Regions from separate parts of the Endozoicomonas sp. ALB091 genome, predicted to be linked through region 3. Evidence: predicted binding sites of a transcription regulator. Region 3 holds the regulator's gene; each other region holds the start of a gene.
The links. Region 3 encodes PhoB, which activates phosphate uptake and scavenging genes when phosphate is short. Its sites were predicted from a motif close to TGTCATANNNNTGTCANA; they were not measured.

Region 1 (5,890 bases), on a different contig from region 3:
TTTGCAGGAAGACGAGCCAAAGTACTGGCCGACGGTTTCATATTTCCCAGCAACTCAAGAAGGCTTGCCACTTCGGTTGGTGGCAACTGAGCCACCATCCATGCCGCTTGCTTTGCCGCCCTGGGTAACCAGAACCCTTCAACAATCCCTGCCTGGAGTTCCAGGGGGACTATACATTTGCTTCCTGAGCCGGATCGATACAGGGTTCGCTTTACCCGGACAGAGCCAGCAGCAGATTGGTATGTTTGATGATTTTGAGCCACCCTGCGATAAACGGTGCCCTTGACCTCAATAGAAGGTTCATTGACGTCCAGTTTTTGGAGGTCTTCAGAGAGAATCTCCTGCTCTGCAAGAGCCATGAGGTTATGCAGTTCATTTTCGTAATCCTCCCAGTGGAGCTCATGGCATGACTGGCGAAGAAGAGATAACCGATGTTGCAGCATCTCGATTGCAGGGCAGTGATTACTAGCGGGAATGGTCAGTGGGTGACATACTTCCATGGAGGGCGGCCTCTCGCAGATGATTCTTTTGTCACATGAAAATCATAGCTGCGTTTGGTCGCCTTTCTTGTTCGGGTATTTTGGCTCCGGGACGTAAATCCTGTGCTCCAGGGTCTGTAGTTGTGCTCAGTATGAGACTTTGACCCTCATGATTCTTAAATTCCCTTTTTGACGTGTTGGTTGACCCTTTTGTGTTTCTGCTGGCCATTGGCGGCACCTGATCCCCGCACGCATCATGCGGACCTATATCAACCGCCCTATTCTGATTGTTTCTCTGTCTCGGTACACCGTGATGATTTAGCTGTCATATTTCTTTCATCATTTCCCGTTATAACTGTTCAGCAACTAAAACAGGACATGACAGGCAAGGCCGATGAAAATCCCTTTCAGCAGAACCGCTCCATTACTGGCAGCTCTGATCATTTCAGGCTGTACTTTGGATATGCAATCTGCCAGCGTAACCCACCCGGATATGCAACCGGTTGGTCGCTATGCATCTGGCACTTTCTTTGAAGGTGCAGCAGAAATTGTCAGCTGGCATAAAACCAGTCAGTCGATTTTTGTCGTGAATGCCGGAGAAAAAACGATTGATATTCTGGATGCCAGCCAATTAACCAGCAAGGCTCTCGCTAACCCACTGACCGATTCAAACCTGACCAAACGAAGCAGCATTGATATTCAAAGCTATCTGCCAGACATCGAACTCGGTGCTGCAAACAGCCTGTCATTACATGATGGCCTGCTGGCTGTTGCCGTTGAAGCTGACATCAAACAGGAAAACGGCGTTGTTATTCTGTTCAACATCGATGATCAAGGTAATGCAACCTACCGGGATTATGTCCACACTTCAGCACTGCCAGACATGGTGACCTTTACCCCAAATGGTAAATATGCGCTGGTTGCCAATGAAGGTGAGCCTTCTGAAGATTACAAAATTGATCCTGAGGGTTCCATCAGCATTATCCAGATCAACGATAACGGTACCGTAGGCGAGGTCAGACAAGTTGGCTTTACTGAGTTTAATAAATACGGTCCAAGGCACAATGAGTTAAGCGAGCAAGTTCGGGTATTTGGCCGAAATGCCACCGTTGCACAAGACCTTGAGCCTGAGTTCATCACCGTATCCAATGACTCTAAAAAGGCTTATGTCAGCCTGCAGGAAAATAATGCTCAGGCAATCATTGATATTGAAGCAGCTGAAGTCGTTAAGATCTTCCCCCTGGGCTACAAAGATTTTGGGAAATACACCGCCGATATCAGTAACAGGGATGGTGGCGTGAATCTGAAAACCTGGGCGGGTGTATACGGTATGTATCAGCCAGACACCCTCGCTTCTTATGAAGCCAATGGCAAAACCTATGTTGTTTCTGCCAACGAAGGTGATGCCCGTGATTACTGGTATGACAGCCCTTCCAGAACAGATTGTCTGAACTCCGGCGGCCTGAAGTTTGATGAAGACGACGGCTGCCTTGCTTATACTGAAGAGTTCCGTGTGAAAAAGGTGAAGGTGGCTGATGAGCACCCAAATGCCGACAAAGCAAAAGATTCAGCCGGGATGGCTCAACTGAAAATCACCAACACTCTGGGAGACAGTGATAACGATGGTGAGTTTGAACAGCTTTATGCTTACGGTACCCGTTCCTTCGCCATCTGGGATGAATCCGGAAATCTGGTGTTTGACTCTGGCGATGATTTCGAGCGCATCACGGCAGAAATACTGAAGTCTGACTTCAATAACAATGACGATGAAACCAAAGGCGATAACCGCAGTGATGACAAAGGTCCGGAGCCTGAAGCCCTGGCCATTGGTGAAATCAATGGAAGACACTATGCGTTTGTTGGTCTTGAGCGTACCGGCGGCCTGTTTATGTACGACATCACCAGTCCGGAATCACCTGAATATGTCCGCTATATCCATAACCGGGACTTTTCCGTGAATGTGGCCGAGCAGCCTGAACTGGCTGGTGACCTTTCACCGGAGGGTATGGTCTTTGTGGCAGAAGCGGACAGTCCCACTGGCAAGCCTTTGCTGATCATTGGCCATGAGGTTTCTGGATCAACCCTTGTCTATGAAATCTTTTAACGACTATTCGTACAGCCTCCCGGGAGGCTAAACGTTTAAAGGCTTCCACCCGGAAGCCTTTTTTATGCTTTAAACAACCGGTATCGGACTAACGACATCGGCATTCTGTGCCCGGTGCCGCAGAAAATGATCCATCAGGGTAATCGCCATCATCGCTTCAGCAATGGGTACTGCACGAATACCTACGCAGGGATCATGGCACCCCTTGGTGACGACCTCCACCGGCTTGCCCTGACTATTAATCAACTTTCCTGAGGTGGTAAAGGACAATAAAAAGAGGACAATAAAAAGAATAAAAAGGACACCCACTTTTTAAATAGTGAAGAGTACATCATTTATTCATTTTTTAAATGATAGTATCCGACCTTCACCACCCCTTGGTAACATTTTGATTTTAAACGATTAAATATCGTGCCAACCATATATTCGAATAGAATATATGGTTCAAAATCAAATGATTACGTTATTTTGGTGGTGAAAGTGGGATAGTATTGATCATTGTAAGAATGTCTCATTCAAAGAATAAAAAGAAGAATTTCTCATTCATACCAAACAGGAAGCGTATAAAAAGCACTCAGCAACAGCCAGATAGAAGACACTATCAAGACAATATAAGAAAGAGCATTCAGAAGATTCTGGCCACATTAAAGTAAATGAAAATACGTTGATCAGGCAGGGTAGAGAGCACCGCTCACAGACATCCCATGAACCCAGCATTTTCCGGTGCTTTCTGCATAAGCCTTCAGTGAGGCCAGCTTGCCGACTGCGCGGTGAAAACGATTATGCCAGCGCATAGTCTCCAGCCATTCTTTTGGGTCAATACCCAAGCGCTCCAGGATAGGTGGTACATCGTCAGTTATACGACCAAGTTTGCCTTTTCGGACAATTCGGCCAGACCAGTCAACCAGTTCAAAGTAGCTAATGAGTGGGTATGGAATCGCCTGTTCCGGGTTTTGACCCTGAGCTTTTAACGGTTTCAAGTGTGTCTTTTGTTTTTTTCCGTTTGCGCTGTCGTATGACTCAATGCGCTCTTTAATAGAAGTATGTTCTGAGGTTTCCAGCGTTGCGGCAATTTTTGCCCGGATGGGGTTCAAGTCGACATAGGCCATGCAAGTCAGCAATGCTGCCTCATCTAACAAAGCCTGACTTTTGTAACGACCTTCCCAAAAGCGCCCTTTGCACTCATCCTCTTTATTGGCCAGCCGGGCTAAATATTCGTTGAGACAGCGCATGAACCAGCTGATATCCATTAACCGACCTCGGTACTTCTGGGCATATGCTTCGACACGCAGCAGCTCTGCTTTGCCCAGCTGATCGCCGACAAGAAAACGCTGAACCAGGTGCGGGCCTGAAAAAAGCTGCGTCCAGCGTTGTAAGACTGCTTTGGTGTCCCATTTTTTGGCTTGCTGACTATTGATATGGAGCACCACATGATAATGATTCGACATCACCGCATAAGCACAGACTTCCAAGGCAAAAATACCGGAAAGTGCTTTCAACCGATCAACCACCCATTGCCTGCGATGCTCATAGTTTTTGCCTGAGAAATTATCTTTGCCGCATAGGAAGGCCCTGCGAACGCAGCGTGCCATACAGTGGTAGTAGGGCGTACTGGCTGGATCTATGAGGTTTTTTCGGGCGGTCGTCATGTCATTTTTTTTGGTTACTGGGTAGATTTCCTTAATACCCTTAAGAGGTTCCAGAAGAAAAACAGACGGTGTGGCCGATTAATCAAATTTTTGGGTGTCTTTTATTTCACCCCAAGTCGTCGGTAACAGCGTGATGGCGCAGTCTGTCAGCACTGTCACCGGGGGCAGCATGCCACTCATCTTCAGCAGCTGCTCTTCAGTCAGTTCAGATTTGCCCGTCACCTGACAGTGTCGCCAGCATCATATTTACCTCTTTCAGGCATTCGTGAAGTTCTATTGCAGCACATGCTGGGCTCGACGGCCAACGTTCCTTTGTCAGCCTTAAAGTTGACTCTGCTCTCATGTTCTGTAGCAGTGTTAAGGCAAGCTTAGGTTTTTTCATAAGCTGCCATTGCCGAACCATAGCAATATCAGCATGATAATTATCTGAAGGCTCACACATTGCCTTCTCATCGGCATGGAGGCTTTTTCTTCTCAGAGTCAGGAGCCGAGCCTCAGCCTGAATGGGCAATCCAAGTTCTTGTTCGCATCGGCTCAGGGTTATATCCAGGTCAGGAATGATCGAAGCCCCGGATGTAGTGCACCATTCAGAACCCCTGAGAACTTGCAGATGATGCTGGGCTTCCGTCAGTTTCTTGTAGGTGTTTTGCTCTACTAGTGACCTTGCAAGCCCTACCAGTGACCTATGGTATTCCAATTCGTCCAGATCCTCTTCCAAGTAGACGCCCCGGAATAACCTTTCCGCATTGCTGAAATTTTGTTTATCCAGTTCTTCGAAGGCGTAATTGATTCTGCCTACGAAGGTATTTAGACCTGGTTTGCGGTTAACCGCATCACTGGTATCTTCATCGGAAGCAACTGCTCTGGAAGAAACCCCAATCTCTTTTTGCCCTGTTGCGGAATCTGCTGTGAAATCTAAATTTACGTGATTAACTGCAGATGGTTCACCGCTGACAGGACTGACGATCCTTCCGAAGACAGTGTTATGCTCCGCTTTAGCCATTTCTGAAGCTTCAGCATAGGGGGCAAAATAATTTCCCCCCTGATTGCATGAGGTTTTAAATAATGGGTCCATGTTTTTTCTCCTATCTTTAATTGTACTTGAGCATGTTGAAAGTCAGTCCTCAAAGGTTATTCATATTCATCAGAGTCTTAAATTAAAAGAAAGTTCCAAAACAGAAGCGAGGGTCAGGTCTTGATTCTTGAATAAAGTCAAGGAAAACGAAAAGCCAGGGTCAGGCCTTTCCATTTGAACACATTCAAGATTCAAGACACTGTTTCTCCCCTAACACCCATGTCAGTGAATCAAACCACAGATATTAATAAACTAAAGCTCATCAAAAACCGTTATCCGTTTTCATATACCAACAAGGAGGTTGAATTATGAACAATCCGATACTGCCCTCAAGCGCTTCCTGGCAGGATTTTTCCAGCTTGCCTGCTCCGGCCATGGAGGAAAACAGCAAGCGTTCCTTATTGTCAAAAGTCGGCAGGGCTGCTGGCAAGGCTGTTGTCATACCATCCCGACTTGCCTCAACGGTGCTTAATGGCGGTATTTTTGCTGCCTATTATGTGACCGCCCTGGCTGCTACCGGGCTTGCGCCGGAGGCACTGTCTTTGGCATGGCCAAAATTGCTGTAGATGTTGCCAGTGGAAAA
Region 2 (5,890 bases), on a different contig from region 3:
AACTTACAGAATCAATATGACAGTAATGTGACACCGGGAAAAAATCATTGCCCGGGCCAACAGATCAATGTAATTTAGTGGCTGCCAATAACGGCTGTAAGCCTGAATTACCGAGCCTACAGACCTGTTGAAAGTGCATCATGATCAGAGAAAATAACGATGTTACCCAGAAATCTGCTAACAATACCCGGTATTGACACCCAATCAGAACAGTGTAGCTCTGCCCTTTCCATGATCCCTTCCCTGCATGCCCACCGACACCATCATCACCATTGAACGGCTGATTCGACCCTGATCGAATACATTTACTTTTATCGCCTGAGCTTCTAGCCTCAATGTGTAATATATTAATTTACAACTAGAAAAAAGAGCTCAAGGCACAACCAATCAAGGAATGCGACAGCTCCTGACGAGCTCTGCACTGATCTGCTATAGACTGATCTGTTATAGATCGTGCTGTGGATAATGCTGTGGATTGAAGTATCGCAAACCGCTTATAACTCAAAAGAACACAAAACTGGATTACTATGAACGCTGTCATTTTGGCTGTTGCCATCATGCTGACCTTGAGTGTCTTGCGTGTAAACGTTGTACTTGCCCTTTTTTTCGGGGCTATTGGTGGAGGTCTTGCCGGTGGACTGGGGTTTGATGCCACACTGTCCGCTTTTGCCGAAGGGTTGGGGGGTGGTGCCAGTATCGCCATCAGCTACGGTATGCTGGGTGCCTTCGCCATGGCTATATCCGCATCCGGGATTCCCCAGTGGCTGGCCGATCGAATTATTCAGAGGGTAGCCAAGACCCACAAAACAGCTGGCCTGAGGATCTCAATCCTGGGAAGCATTCTGCTGATGGCCTTTGCCTCCCAGAATGTGGTCCCTGTGCATATCGCCTTTATTCCTATTCTGATCCCACCGCTACTGGGTGTTTTCAGCTCCTTACAGCTGGACCGCAGGGCGGTAGCAAGCACCCTGTCGTTTGGTCTGATCGCCACCTATATGCTGGTTCCCATTGGTTTCGGCAATATCTACCTGACCCAGATCCTGGCGGGCAACCTCAACGATAATGGCTTGAACATTGACCCTGACCTGATGCCATCGGCCATGGCTCTACCGGTACTCGGCATGTTTATTGGTCTGCTTGTGGCTGTGTTCTGGACTTACCGTAAACCCCGCCACTACCACATTGCAGAGAGCGCCCTGAAAACCGCTAAGGAAGAGCAGCCATCCATGGAGCCAAAGGCCGTGCTGATTACCCTGGTATCCATTGCGGCGGCACTCGGCGTGCAACTGTTCACCGACTCCATGGCCATGGGTGCAGCCACAGGCTTTATGATGATGATCCTCGGCGGCATTGTGCACTGGCGGGAAGCGGATGATGTCTTTGCCCGGGGTGTAAGAATGATGGCCCTGTGTGGATTTATCATGATCTCTGCCTCTGGCTTTGCCGAAGTACTCAGGACAACCGGGGATATTCCTGCCCTGGTGGCCATGGTTGAAGAGCTGGTTTATGGCAGCAAGGCACTGGCCGCATTGCTGATGCTGCTTGTTGGATTGATGATCACCATGGGCATTGGTTCTTCCTTCTCAACCATTCCCATTATTGCCACGCTCTATGTCCCACTGGCGCTGGCCCTCGGCTTTTCACCTCTGGCAACCGCAGCGCTTGTTGGTGCATCCGGCGCGCTGGGTGATGCAGGCTCTCCAGCCTCCGACTCCACCATTGGCCCAACCGCCGGGCTGGATGTGGATGGCCAGCACGACCATATCCGTGACACCGTTATTCCAACGTTTATGCACTACAACATTCCCATGATCCTGTTTGCCTGGATCGCGGCAATGATTCTGTAATTAATGCGTATCCTTTGAAGGGCTAACCAAAAAATAAAGCCACTGAAGACAGTGGCTTTATCTCCACTCAGCAATCACATTACTTGCTGGCAATCGTCGTATTATCCAGTCCGAGCTTAGCCAGGTATTTATCAACCACCTTGCCTGGCAGTGGGATATAGCCATCCTTCACAACCACTTCCTGCCCCTGTTTCGAGAGCAGCAACTTAACAAATTCGCGCTCAAGGGGAGACAGTGGCTTGTTAGGCTGCTTGTTCACATACACGTACAGAAAACGTGACAGAGGATAGCTGCCATCAACCGCATTCAGCGGCGTCGCCTCGACAAAGGACTGGCCTTCTTTCTTCGCCAGTGCAACGGTTCTCACACTGGAGGTTTTGTAACCAATACCAGAATAGCCAATACCGTTCAGCGATGCAGAAACCGACTGAACCACCGAGGCGGAACCTGGCTGCTCATTCACACTGTTTTTAAAATCCCCCTTACACAGGGCCTTCTTCTTGAAGTAGCCATAAGTGCCGGATACCGAGTTACGTCCATACAGCTGCACAGAGCGGTTCTGCCAGGATCCACTCAGGCCAATATCACCCCAGGTCTTCACTTCACTGTCTGCGCCACACTTGCGGGTTGACGAGAAAATCGCATCCACTTCGGCCATGGTCAGGCCTTTGATGGGATTATCTTTGTTAACAAAGACCGCCAGCGCATCAATCGCCACAGGAATCGCCGTTGGCTTGTAACCATGCCTTTTCTCAAATGCTTCCAGCTCCTTGTCCTTCATTTTCCGGCTCATGGGGCCGAAGTTTGAGGTACTTTCGGTCAGAGCGGGAGGTGCAGTAGAAGAACCCGCCGCCTGAATCTGAACATTCACATTGGGATAAATGCGCTTGAAATCTTCGGCCCAGAGCGTCATCAGATTTGCCAGCGTGTCTGAACCCACGGAGGACAGGTTACCGGACACGCCACTGGACTTACTGTACTTTGGCAGGGATGGATCCAGCTGGCTGGCCATGGCAGCACCACTGGCCAACGCCAGCGCTGCGGTAGCAGACACAGCCAGGACTCGCTTAAATGCCGTTACGTGTGTTGTTATTTTCATCATTTGCTCTCCAGGATTTACGCGCCCTGTTCGAATAACAGCGCCTTCTCATCTTTAAGGGCTATCAAAGGTTGATCTGAGGCGTGAGCCTCCTTGCTTGACTTCCGGGAATCAAATATAGAGCTTGAATATGACAATTCTGTGAAAAGAAAAAGGAAGCAAACCGTGGCCGGGTCTTTCATTTTTAAAGGGTGGCTTTACGGGGAGCAGGAGGCGTTCATCAGTCACTCCCAACTTGCTCCTTTACCAGCGTGGTGACGATGGATAAAGCCCCCAGCTTTTTGCGGCTTTCAAAGCTGTAGAGCGTTTGGGAGCCTTTGCTGGTGGCACGTCGGGCAATCAGACAATCAGAGAAATCCACTTTTGGAGTTTCGCTGTAATCCATAAGCGCGCTCTGCAGGGCACTCCAGTCTTCAAAAATGAACCGGGTGTTACTGGCGAGCTGTTTGAGAACGGAGTGTATTTCTGCTTTGGTTAATTCAAAGACGGTTTCCAGCACCCACTCGGTTTCGGCCAGGACAATGTCTGAGAGGTAAACGGAGTCAGCAGAATTAATGGTTTCAGCCGCCACTCTCGCTTGCCAGGGCGGGTTACGGGCATCGACTGGCGCTATCAGATAACGCAACAGCACATTTGTATCAACAGCAATCATGATTCGCCCGCGAATTTTCTGGCGGTTTTGTTTTTGATGGCCTTCCTGGTGTCCTCTCGCGTTATGTGTTGATGGGTATCACCAGGTAATTTGATGGTGCCAGAAAGGTCGTCGGAGGTCATCTTTACCAAATGTGCCACACCATCGCGCTCGAAAACCTGTATAAAGTCGCCTGGTTTTAGCCCGAGCTTTTGGCAGATACTTTGAGGAATAGTCACTTGTCTTTTGGTCGTTAATTTATGCACGTCACACCTCTTTCTGTATTACTATATTGAAATAGTAATACTATCGTAGGCAAAGGTTGTACACAGGGCAAGAAAGGTTGTGGCTAGGAGCCTGTCCGAGAATAGCGCCCGTAGCGAGGATTGCGAGAAATTGAGGATAAAAATTTCTGATTCTGAGGAGAATAGCGGGGCTATTTGACGAAGAAGCAGGAATTTTTAGACCAATTTATCGCAACCGCAGTAGGGCAGTCTATTCTCGGACAGGCTCCTAGACTGCCAAAGCGGTTTTCGGTCAGCCTCCCAGACGAACATTCCGATTGCTGTGAACTTTTGCCCGGCAACCCCATCCAAGATATCTGAATGGCAACCATCTGAAGATCACAATTCACAATGGAACCTCCCGTTACTGTAAACACCAGCGGCAATTATGGCGATGACCCGGACTGCGCCGGAGTAACACCTGAGGTATCCCGTTATGTGTGGAACAGCAACGGTATGTCGGTTGTGCCCTGCCAAGACCAATGTTCATTACTGTATTTGCCTGAGCCTCCCATGCTCAGGCTGTTGGGCTATTTATCTTTCCGGGAGATACTCGCCACCGCAAAAACGTGTACTTATTTAAACCAGATAATCACCGATGAACATCTGCTGGCCAGATCGTGGTTTGCAAAATTGGCAACGCACCAACAGAACCAGTTCAAAGAGATTGCCCGTGACATCAGTGATCGTGACCTGCAGCACTGGCTGGGGCAATTTACCACGGATACAACGGTAGTCGGTAAACTTTGCGGCCAATACCTTGCAGAACAAACAACAGACGAAGGTCGTAAAACCGGTGAAACACAAAAAAGGAAATACTTCCCCCAGGTACTGTTTTACACGGTGAGTAAACTGATGGCTGACTGTCGACAATTCAAACCGGTTCTGGCAAAGAAAATTAATGATGCTCCTGACGCTACTATCAGCCTGAACACCCATGGCGACCATTTAATGATCTTGGGAAACCATCATAGAGGGACAATCTTTGGCTACACAGCGAACCGCCCATGGCATAAACAAGCCAGTTTTAGCTTCGATGACGAGCTCTGCACAGGTCTTCCTCTCGCCAACTTTGAGACCCACGGCCATCATGTGCTGGCCTGTAGAGGACGTACCGCAAAAATCTTCGCATATAACGCCGACAAGAGCTGTACGGAGCAGCTCGACATTTTCCATGGAGGCAGGATCAGCTCAGCTGATTTAAGTTACGATGGTCATCATGCAGTCATTATCTGTGATGATGGCAGCGCCAGAATCCACAGCTGGAACGACACTGGTCACTGGACGCTGGCAGCGGATATTACCGATTTCAGGCGGCACTTGAAGGCTCGCTTCAGCCCGGATGGCAGCCGGGTACTGACCCACTCAAACTCGTGCACAAAAATCCACAGACGGAACGAGGAGGGTGGCTGGACATTAGAGGTCACCAGTGACTTCTATGCCCGATCAGTCACCTTCAGTCCCGATGGCAGCCATGTGTTGATGTACAGTTGTTATCGGGGGATCAACGCAAAGATCGCAAAAATCCTCAGCCTGAACAAAGATGGCGGCTGGCTGGAGAGTGCACCCCTCACTCACAAGGAAGGCTCGGTCATACGGGTTATCGCCAGCCCCGATGGTCGCCATGTCATTACCATCAACCAGAAAGACCGTGAAACTAACAGCATAACCATGAAAATCCTCAGTCGTGACAGCAACAGCGACTGGACAGAGACAACTGACAATATCCCAATTATTCTCCCCAATGATACCCGACTATGGCCCAAATTCAGCCCCGATGGCTGTCATGTAATGATTAGCAAGAGTGATTCTAACCTTGAAATCCTCAGCTGTGACAAACGCGGCAACTGGATGCAGAGCCCTATTCCCTTATTTAGAAAAGGCAAAAGAGCCGTCTTCAGTCCCAATAGCAACCATGCGGCGATCATCGGCGCTGGTTATAGCATCGCCAGTATATACAGTTATAACGCCGCCAGAGGCTGGATAAAAAGCGGCATCATTCCCCATAACCGTGAGGGGCCATACATTG
Region 3 (5,890 bases):
CACCAGTTTCAGACGTGGATGGTCGTGTTTTGTCTGGGCCAGAAAACGTCTTATTGCCGCTTTTTCACAATCATTCTTTGTGGAACCATCTTGTCGACAAATCGCTTCGGGCGCTAATGGAATGACGGTTTTTCTGGATGGGTGGACAATACAGCCCCCCATAATGTTGTGGTAAAAGGATTCATTTTTTTTGCCCTCATTTTTAATGCAGCAGTCATCACAGCGGCAGGTTCCCGAATAAAAGAGACCAGTGCCATCAATAGGAAGCAGATAACAATTTTTCAACTTGGCGAAGTTGAATGCATAAGCCTGCAGAGCGCCATTGCGCTGAACGACAGAAAACAGTTCTTTAAACGGTGTCTTCAACCCAATGGGGTTAACCGGATCAATAACCTCTCTCATTCGAGTATCGGAAGGAACTTTGCCGTCTTTTACATGATAGAGTTTTTCAAGATTATGACAGCAAATATCATCCAGCCGCTCTTCATCAAATCCTAATAGCGAATCGAACTTCTGGTGCATCATAGCAAAGGCAGATTTCAGGAAGTTAGGAAAGGGAATAACGCATTTATTTGGACGATGATCTGGGATGTTTTCGAAGCATTCTGACACCGTTTTTATCAAGTAAGAGGCGCTGAAATGCCTGATATTTTTCTTAATAGCGGTACCCATGATTGACCCGACGACAACGATTGATTATTAGGCAATTTTAGTTGAAGAATTGTGCGGACATGATTTTTTTACCTTGCCTGCAGCCCTTATGGCTGTAGTGCTTCAGAGTTCATCGGGAATTGCTGCAAGTTAAACCTGGTGAACAGCCAAAACGAAAAATGATCAGCATCCGGAGTTTATTTCCTGATACGGCATAGTTACCAATAAAAAACCATTTTCTTCAGTGTATTTAAATTAACCTATTGATCAGTTTTTTTTCTGATGGTTCTGGTTGTGTCTAAAAAATCAATAAAACAATTAAGGGAAAATCGTAGCTTCTCAAAAAGTGCTGGGAACCGATAAAAATATACAAAACAATAGTACTGTATCGGTGATTACCAAGGGCTTTAGATACTTGGTAGTTTGGTTACCCAGCAGTTTTTGAGAAGCTACGGAAAATCTTCATTTTTCTATTTTTTGCGGGAATTGCTGGCCTGGTTACGGTTATGATTCTCCGAAATGTCGTGACTATATTCAATGAACCGAGAAACCTATGTACGGGACAAAAAATCTGGAGGCCAGAGCTGGCAAGAGTTTAGATGGGATGAGCTGACTTCCCATGTAAGGTAATCTATGCGGTCTCTAACCTCCGAACAGATTATCGTAGTAGAAGTACATGGAAGAAGTCAGCTCATTAGCCAAGGAGCTTAAAGCTCATCTGCCCTGGCATCAAGCCCGGATTATATTTCTTGCACAATTCATTCTCGGCTTGATACGTGGGCGCTCATGCAATCTTTATCGTGTGGCAGAAGAGTTCCAAGGTCAGTCTCAGGCAGAATCAAGCTATCGCCGCATAAAGCGCTTTTTTGCCGGTTACACCTACTGTTATGAGCAGCTGGGTAAACTGATACTTCACTGGCTGAATCTCGACAGATACACACTCTGCATGGAGCGAACCCTGAAATTGATTCCAGCGGATAAGATAGATGAGCTACTTGCTGATCGTGAATTCATTGGCCGTGACTGGTTCAAATGGCTGGACAATCAGGGCATCGTCTGTCGACTGCGAATCAAGGAAAGCACTACTGTACTGGGTAACTGTGGCAAGAATATCAAAGCCGCACAATTATTTTGGAACATAAAGCTTGACCAGACAGTGACCTGGCACAGCAAACGCAAAGTCTCAGGTATTTATCTGTATATTGCTGCAAGGCGCACAATCAAGGGGCTTTTAATTGTCGTGGCAACCCAGAAACCAGACACCATGATTGAGGACTACTTTAAGCGTTGGTCGATAGAAACGCTGTTTGGTTGCCTGAAAAGTCGAGGCTTTGATCTTAAGTCTACCCACATGACGGATCTAGACCGCATGGAAAAGCTAATGGGCATGCTTGCATTGACATTTGCCTGGTGTTTGATTGCTGGTCACTGGCATTATGGTGAAGCGAAAGAACTCCCTCTGAATAAGCATATGCGGCCAGCCAAAGCTCTGTTCAGACTGGGAATAGACATGCTCCGCAGGGTTTTGAAAAACGAAGGTTCAAAAAATGATCAGATTGGATTTCAGACCCTGCTTCAGGTTTTGTCCCGTACATAGGTCTCAGATAAAACCGGGTAGTATAGGCTCTGCTTTGTCAACAGCCCCCTGTCCAGCGGTAACTTTGTCCAATTGCTTCTCAAGACCATCCCAAAATCTTATTCGTGCTGAAATAGCCTCTTTCGCCTTGGCAACGGCCGATGCTTCGGCAGTTTTGTCCCCATTTATAGACTGTTTCAGCAGGTTCTCTGCTGCCGGGCCATGCTCATTCCCATCAAGGTCAATATGTCTCTCAAGGTAGTAGGTCATGGCAGGAACGGACGCCGGGGGGATTTCCCAATGATTCAACAGGGAAGAAAACATCTGCGGAATGGCATCTTCACGGCCGAAAAGAAAATAACTGGCCACTTCCGGTAACGAACCATACTGGGCGATCTTCAGCGTATCCGAAACAAATGCCTGAATGTATTCCGGTACCTCAGCAACCACCAGGGCCTGCTGCCAGGGAACCCCTGTCTTGATGCTATAAATTACCTGTTCGATTTTGCTGGTATCCGCGGATACTTCATTCATGGCAGCGAGATACATTTCCAGATGACTCATGGGCGTGCCATGAAGATCCTTATCCGTCTCTTCATAGAGAATAATTTCATTAATGAAGCGGGCAGACGGGGCATCCGTAACTGGCACCCAGGGTAGCTGCATGGAAGTAAACTCAAGCTGCAATCTTTTCGCCAGCGACATAAAATCCCATACAGCAAATACATGAGCTTCCATAAAGGCCGACAACGTCTCCACACTGTTAATTTTCTGGTAGATGGAGTGATTGAAAAGTTGTTCTTGAAGAGGGCGTAAGTCTTCTGTAAACATGATAGTCTCCCGCTATAAGCAATTTGCTCTGGTAGGCCGACAAGACTACATAGATATTGGACACATGGCAGCCTGTGCTCATTTTTTTATCGGCAAAACATGTGTCGGCTGGAAGGCCCTGACTATATTTCCAAAACACAGAACTCCAAGGGCGCAGATGAAATTTATACAATCGATAACAGGCGCTGATAAATGTGCAGAGCTGCTGGATCAGCACGTACCACGCTGGAAAGACTTTATTCAACTGGCTCGCCTTGATCGCCCCATTGGCATTTATCTACTGCTATGGCCAACACTCTGGGCGCTCTGGCTCGCGGCCGAAGGCATACCCTCTGTTGGTAATCTGGTGGTTTTCATTCTTGGGGTGGTGCTGACCCGCAGCGCTGGCTGTGTTGTTAATGACTATGCTGACCGACATTTTGATGGTCATGTAAAACGAACCCGGCAACGTCCGTTGGTGACCGGAAAGATAACCCCGAAAGAAGCCCTGATATACGCCGCCAGCCTGTTTTTCGTGGCCTTTCTCCTGGTGTTGACCACCAATGCCCTGACCATCTATCTCTCCTTTGCCGCCCTGCTACTCGCCTCAGCCTACCCTTTTGCCAAACGACACACGTATCTGCCGCAAGTGGTATTGGGTGCCGCATTTGGCTGGTCCATCCCCATGGCATTTGCCGCCGAGGCCGACACACTGACCACTCAGACATGGCTGTTGTTTATCGCCAATCTGTTATGGACTGTCGCCTACGATACCCAGTATGCCATGGTGGACCGAGATGATGATCTGCAGATCGGCATTAAGTCCACCGCCATTTTATTTGGCGAAATGGATAATCTGATTATTGCCTGTTTTCAGACGTTTACCCTGATAGCCCTGCTGATGCTGGGTTTACAGCTGGAATTAGCCTGGCCATTCTATGTCAGCCTTGTTGCCGCCGCCGCAGGTTTTACCCACCAGCAATGGTTAACCCGCAACCGTGAAAGGGATCCTTGTTTCAAAGCCTTTCTTTCTAATCATTGGGTTGGTGCCGCCATATTTCTCGGTCTGGTCTGTTCTCTGTGATGACTGACTGAAACACCTGAATTTGAAGGTTGAGCCGAAAGCGCTCAACCTTCACCTCCCCTTTATCACTTCAACGACGGGAAAACAGTAACTCATGGGTTGGACAACCCGCAAAAAGTCCATCAAATTTTCCTCAACGTCATTTTTCTGTAACATTCCCTCGCTGTAATACCTGTCATAAAGATAAACGGTTACCAAAGCAATCTTCTCTCATTCAACCCCGGGGTATTCTCATGTCTGGCAAAACAATTCTAATTGTGGATGATGAAGCACCCATCAGGGAAATGGTCGCTATGGCGCTGGAAATGGCTGGTTATCAGTGCCTGGAAGCAGCTGATGCAAAGCAGGCGCACTCACTGGTGGTGGATAACCGACCCGATTTGATCCTTCTGGACTGGATGCTACCGGATATCTCGGGTATCGAACTGGCCAGACGACTTAAGCGTGACCAGCTGACAGCAGAAATTCCGATCATTATGTTGACCGCCAAAGGGGAAGAAGACCATAAAATCCAGGGGCTGGAAACCGGTGCGGATGATTACATCACCAAGCCTTTCTCCCCCCGCGAGCTCGCTGCCCGACTTAAGGCCGTACTGCGCAGAACTCATGGAATGGACGAACAGTCGGCTATCGTCGTCAAAGGACTGGAACTGGACCCTGTCAGCCACCGGGTCAGTATTGATGGCAACCCGGCCGAAATGGGGCCAACGGAATACCGGCTGCTGCAGTTCTTCCTGACTCATCAGGAGCGAGCCTATTCCCGTGGGCAGTTGCTTGACCAGGTCTGGGGTGGCAATGTGTATGTTGAAGAGAGAACGGTGGATGTCCATATTCGCCGCCTGAGAAAAGCGCTGGGCAGTGGCTATGAGAATTACATTCAAACCGTCAGAGGTACTGGCTACCGTTTTTCCACTAAAGCGTAGAATGCTGGAATTCAATGAAAATGGCTTCAGTGACGTTTTCCTCATCACCACCTGATGACATAAGAATGATGGTCAGGATCAATCACCATAAGCTCAACAAACTGCGGAACTGCCTGTGACCACCTCTGCCCGATCCTGGTTTACTGGTCGAATAGTGTCAATGCTTGCCATCGGGCTGCTGGTCGGCTGGCTGGCGGACCGGATTTTTCTGGGGCTTTTTCTTGCCACATTATTCTACCTTCTCTGGAGCCACCAGCAACTGCACCGATTGCTGATATGGCTTGATAAGGCTGCCCACAAAGAGCTGGATCCCCCGGAAAGCACAGGCGTATGGGGTGAGATCTTTGACGGTATTTATAGAATTCAGCGCAAACACAACCGCTCAAAACAGCGACTTGCCAGCGTGATAGAACGCATACAGGATTCAACGGCAGCATTAAACGACGGAATCGTCATGGCCGACCAGAATGGTTCCCTTGAGTGGTGGAACCGTGCCGCCGGAGAGTTACTGGGCCTGCAAATGCCCGATGACCAGGGACAGCTCCTGACAAACCTGGTCAGAAATCCAAAATTTGCCCGCTATATGAACAATAGCCACGGCAAAGAGCCCATTAAGATCGATTCACCGGTGCATGAGAGCCGACAGCTTCAAATAGCCATTACCGTTTATGGGCAGGGCAATCGACTTCTATTGGTCAGGGATGTCAGCCGGTTGCATCAGCTTGAAATCATGAGAACCGATTTTGTTGCCAATGTTTCCCATGAATTGAGAACACCTCTAACCGTGATTTCCGGTTACCTGGAGACCATGAGTGACGGTATAGCAATGAATCCGGATACACCGCC

Region 1: the regulator PhoB is predicted to act here: its motif matches at 803-820, upstream of ACO6UX_RS07630 (choice-of-anchor I family protein).
Region 2: the regulator PhoB is predicted to act here: its motif matches at 3,076-3,093, upstream of ACO6UX_RS11715 (PstS family phosphate ABC transporter substrate-binding protein).

Annotation. Positions count from the first base shown of each region.
Region 1 covers NZ_JBLYNQ010000006.1:120,932-126,821, forward strand. Annotated here, with positions in the region: gene ACO6UX_RS07625 (hypothetical protein) at 1-500, opposite strand, end outside; gene ACO6UX_RS07630 (choice-of-anchor I family protein) at 874-2,583, shown strand; partial or broken gene ACO6UX_RS07635 (chorismate synthase) at 2,653-2,850, opposite strand; gene ACO6UX_RS07640 (transposase) at 3,252-4,232, opposite strand; gene ACO6UX_RS07645 (hypothetical protein) at 4,311-4,454, opposite strand; gene ACO6UX_RS07650 (hypothetical protein) at 4,438-5,307, opposite strand; gene ACO6UX_RS07655 (hypothetical protein) at 5,616-5,873, shown strand; gene ACO6UX_RS07660 (hypothetical protein) at 5,855-5,890, shown strand, end outside.
Region 2 covers NZ_JBLYNQ010000006.1:1,087,486-1,093,375, forward strand. Annotated here, with positions in the region: gene ACO6UX_RS11710 (Na+/H+ antiporter family protein) at 528-1,847, shown strand; gene ACO6UX_RS11715 (PstS family phosphate ABC transporter substrate-binding protein) at 1,927-2,946, opposite strand; gene ACO6UX_RS11720 (PIN domain-containing protein) at 3,167-3,598, opposite strand; gene ACO6UX_RS11725 (AbrB/MazE/SpoVT family DNA-binding domain-containing protein) at 3,595-3,843, opposite strand; gene ACO6UX_RS11730 (F-box/WD repeat-containing protein) at 4,213-5,890, shown strand, end outside.
Region 3 covers NZ_JBLYNQ010000001.1:234,052-239,941, forward strand. Annotated here, with positions in the region: gene ACO6UX_RS00945 (transposase) at 1-525, opposite strand, end outside; gene ACO6UX_RS00950 (transposase) at 1,328-2,248, shown strand; gene ACO6UX_RS00955 (DUF3050 domain-containing protein) at 2,252-3,058, opposite strand; gene ubiA (4-hydroxybenzoate octaprenyltransferase) at 3,216-4,121, shown strand; gene phoB (phosphate regulon transcriptional regulator PhoB) at 4,355-5,044, shown strand; gene phoR (phosphate regulon sensor histidine kinase PhoR) at 5,160-5,890, shown strand, end outside.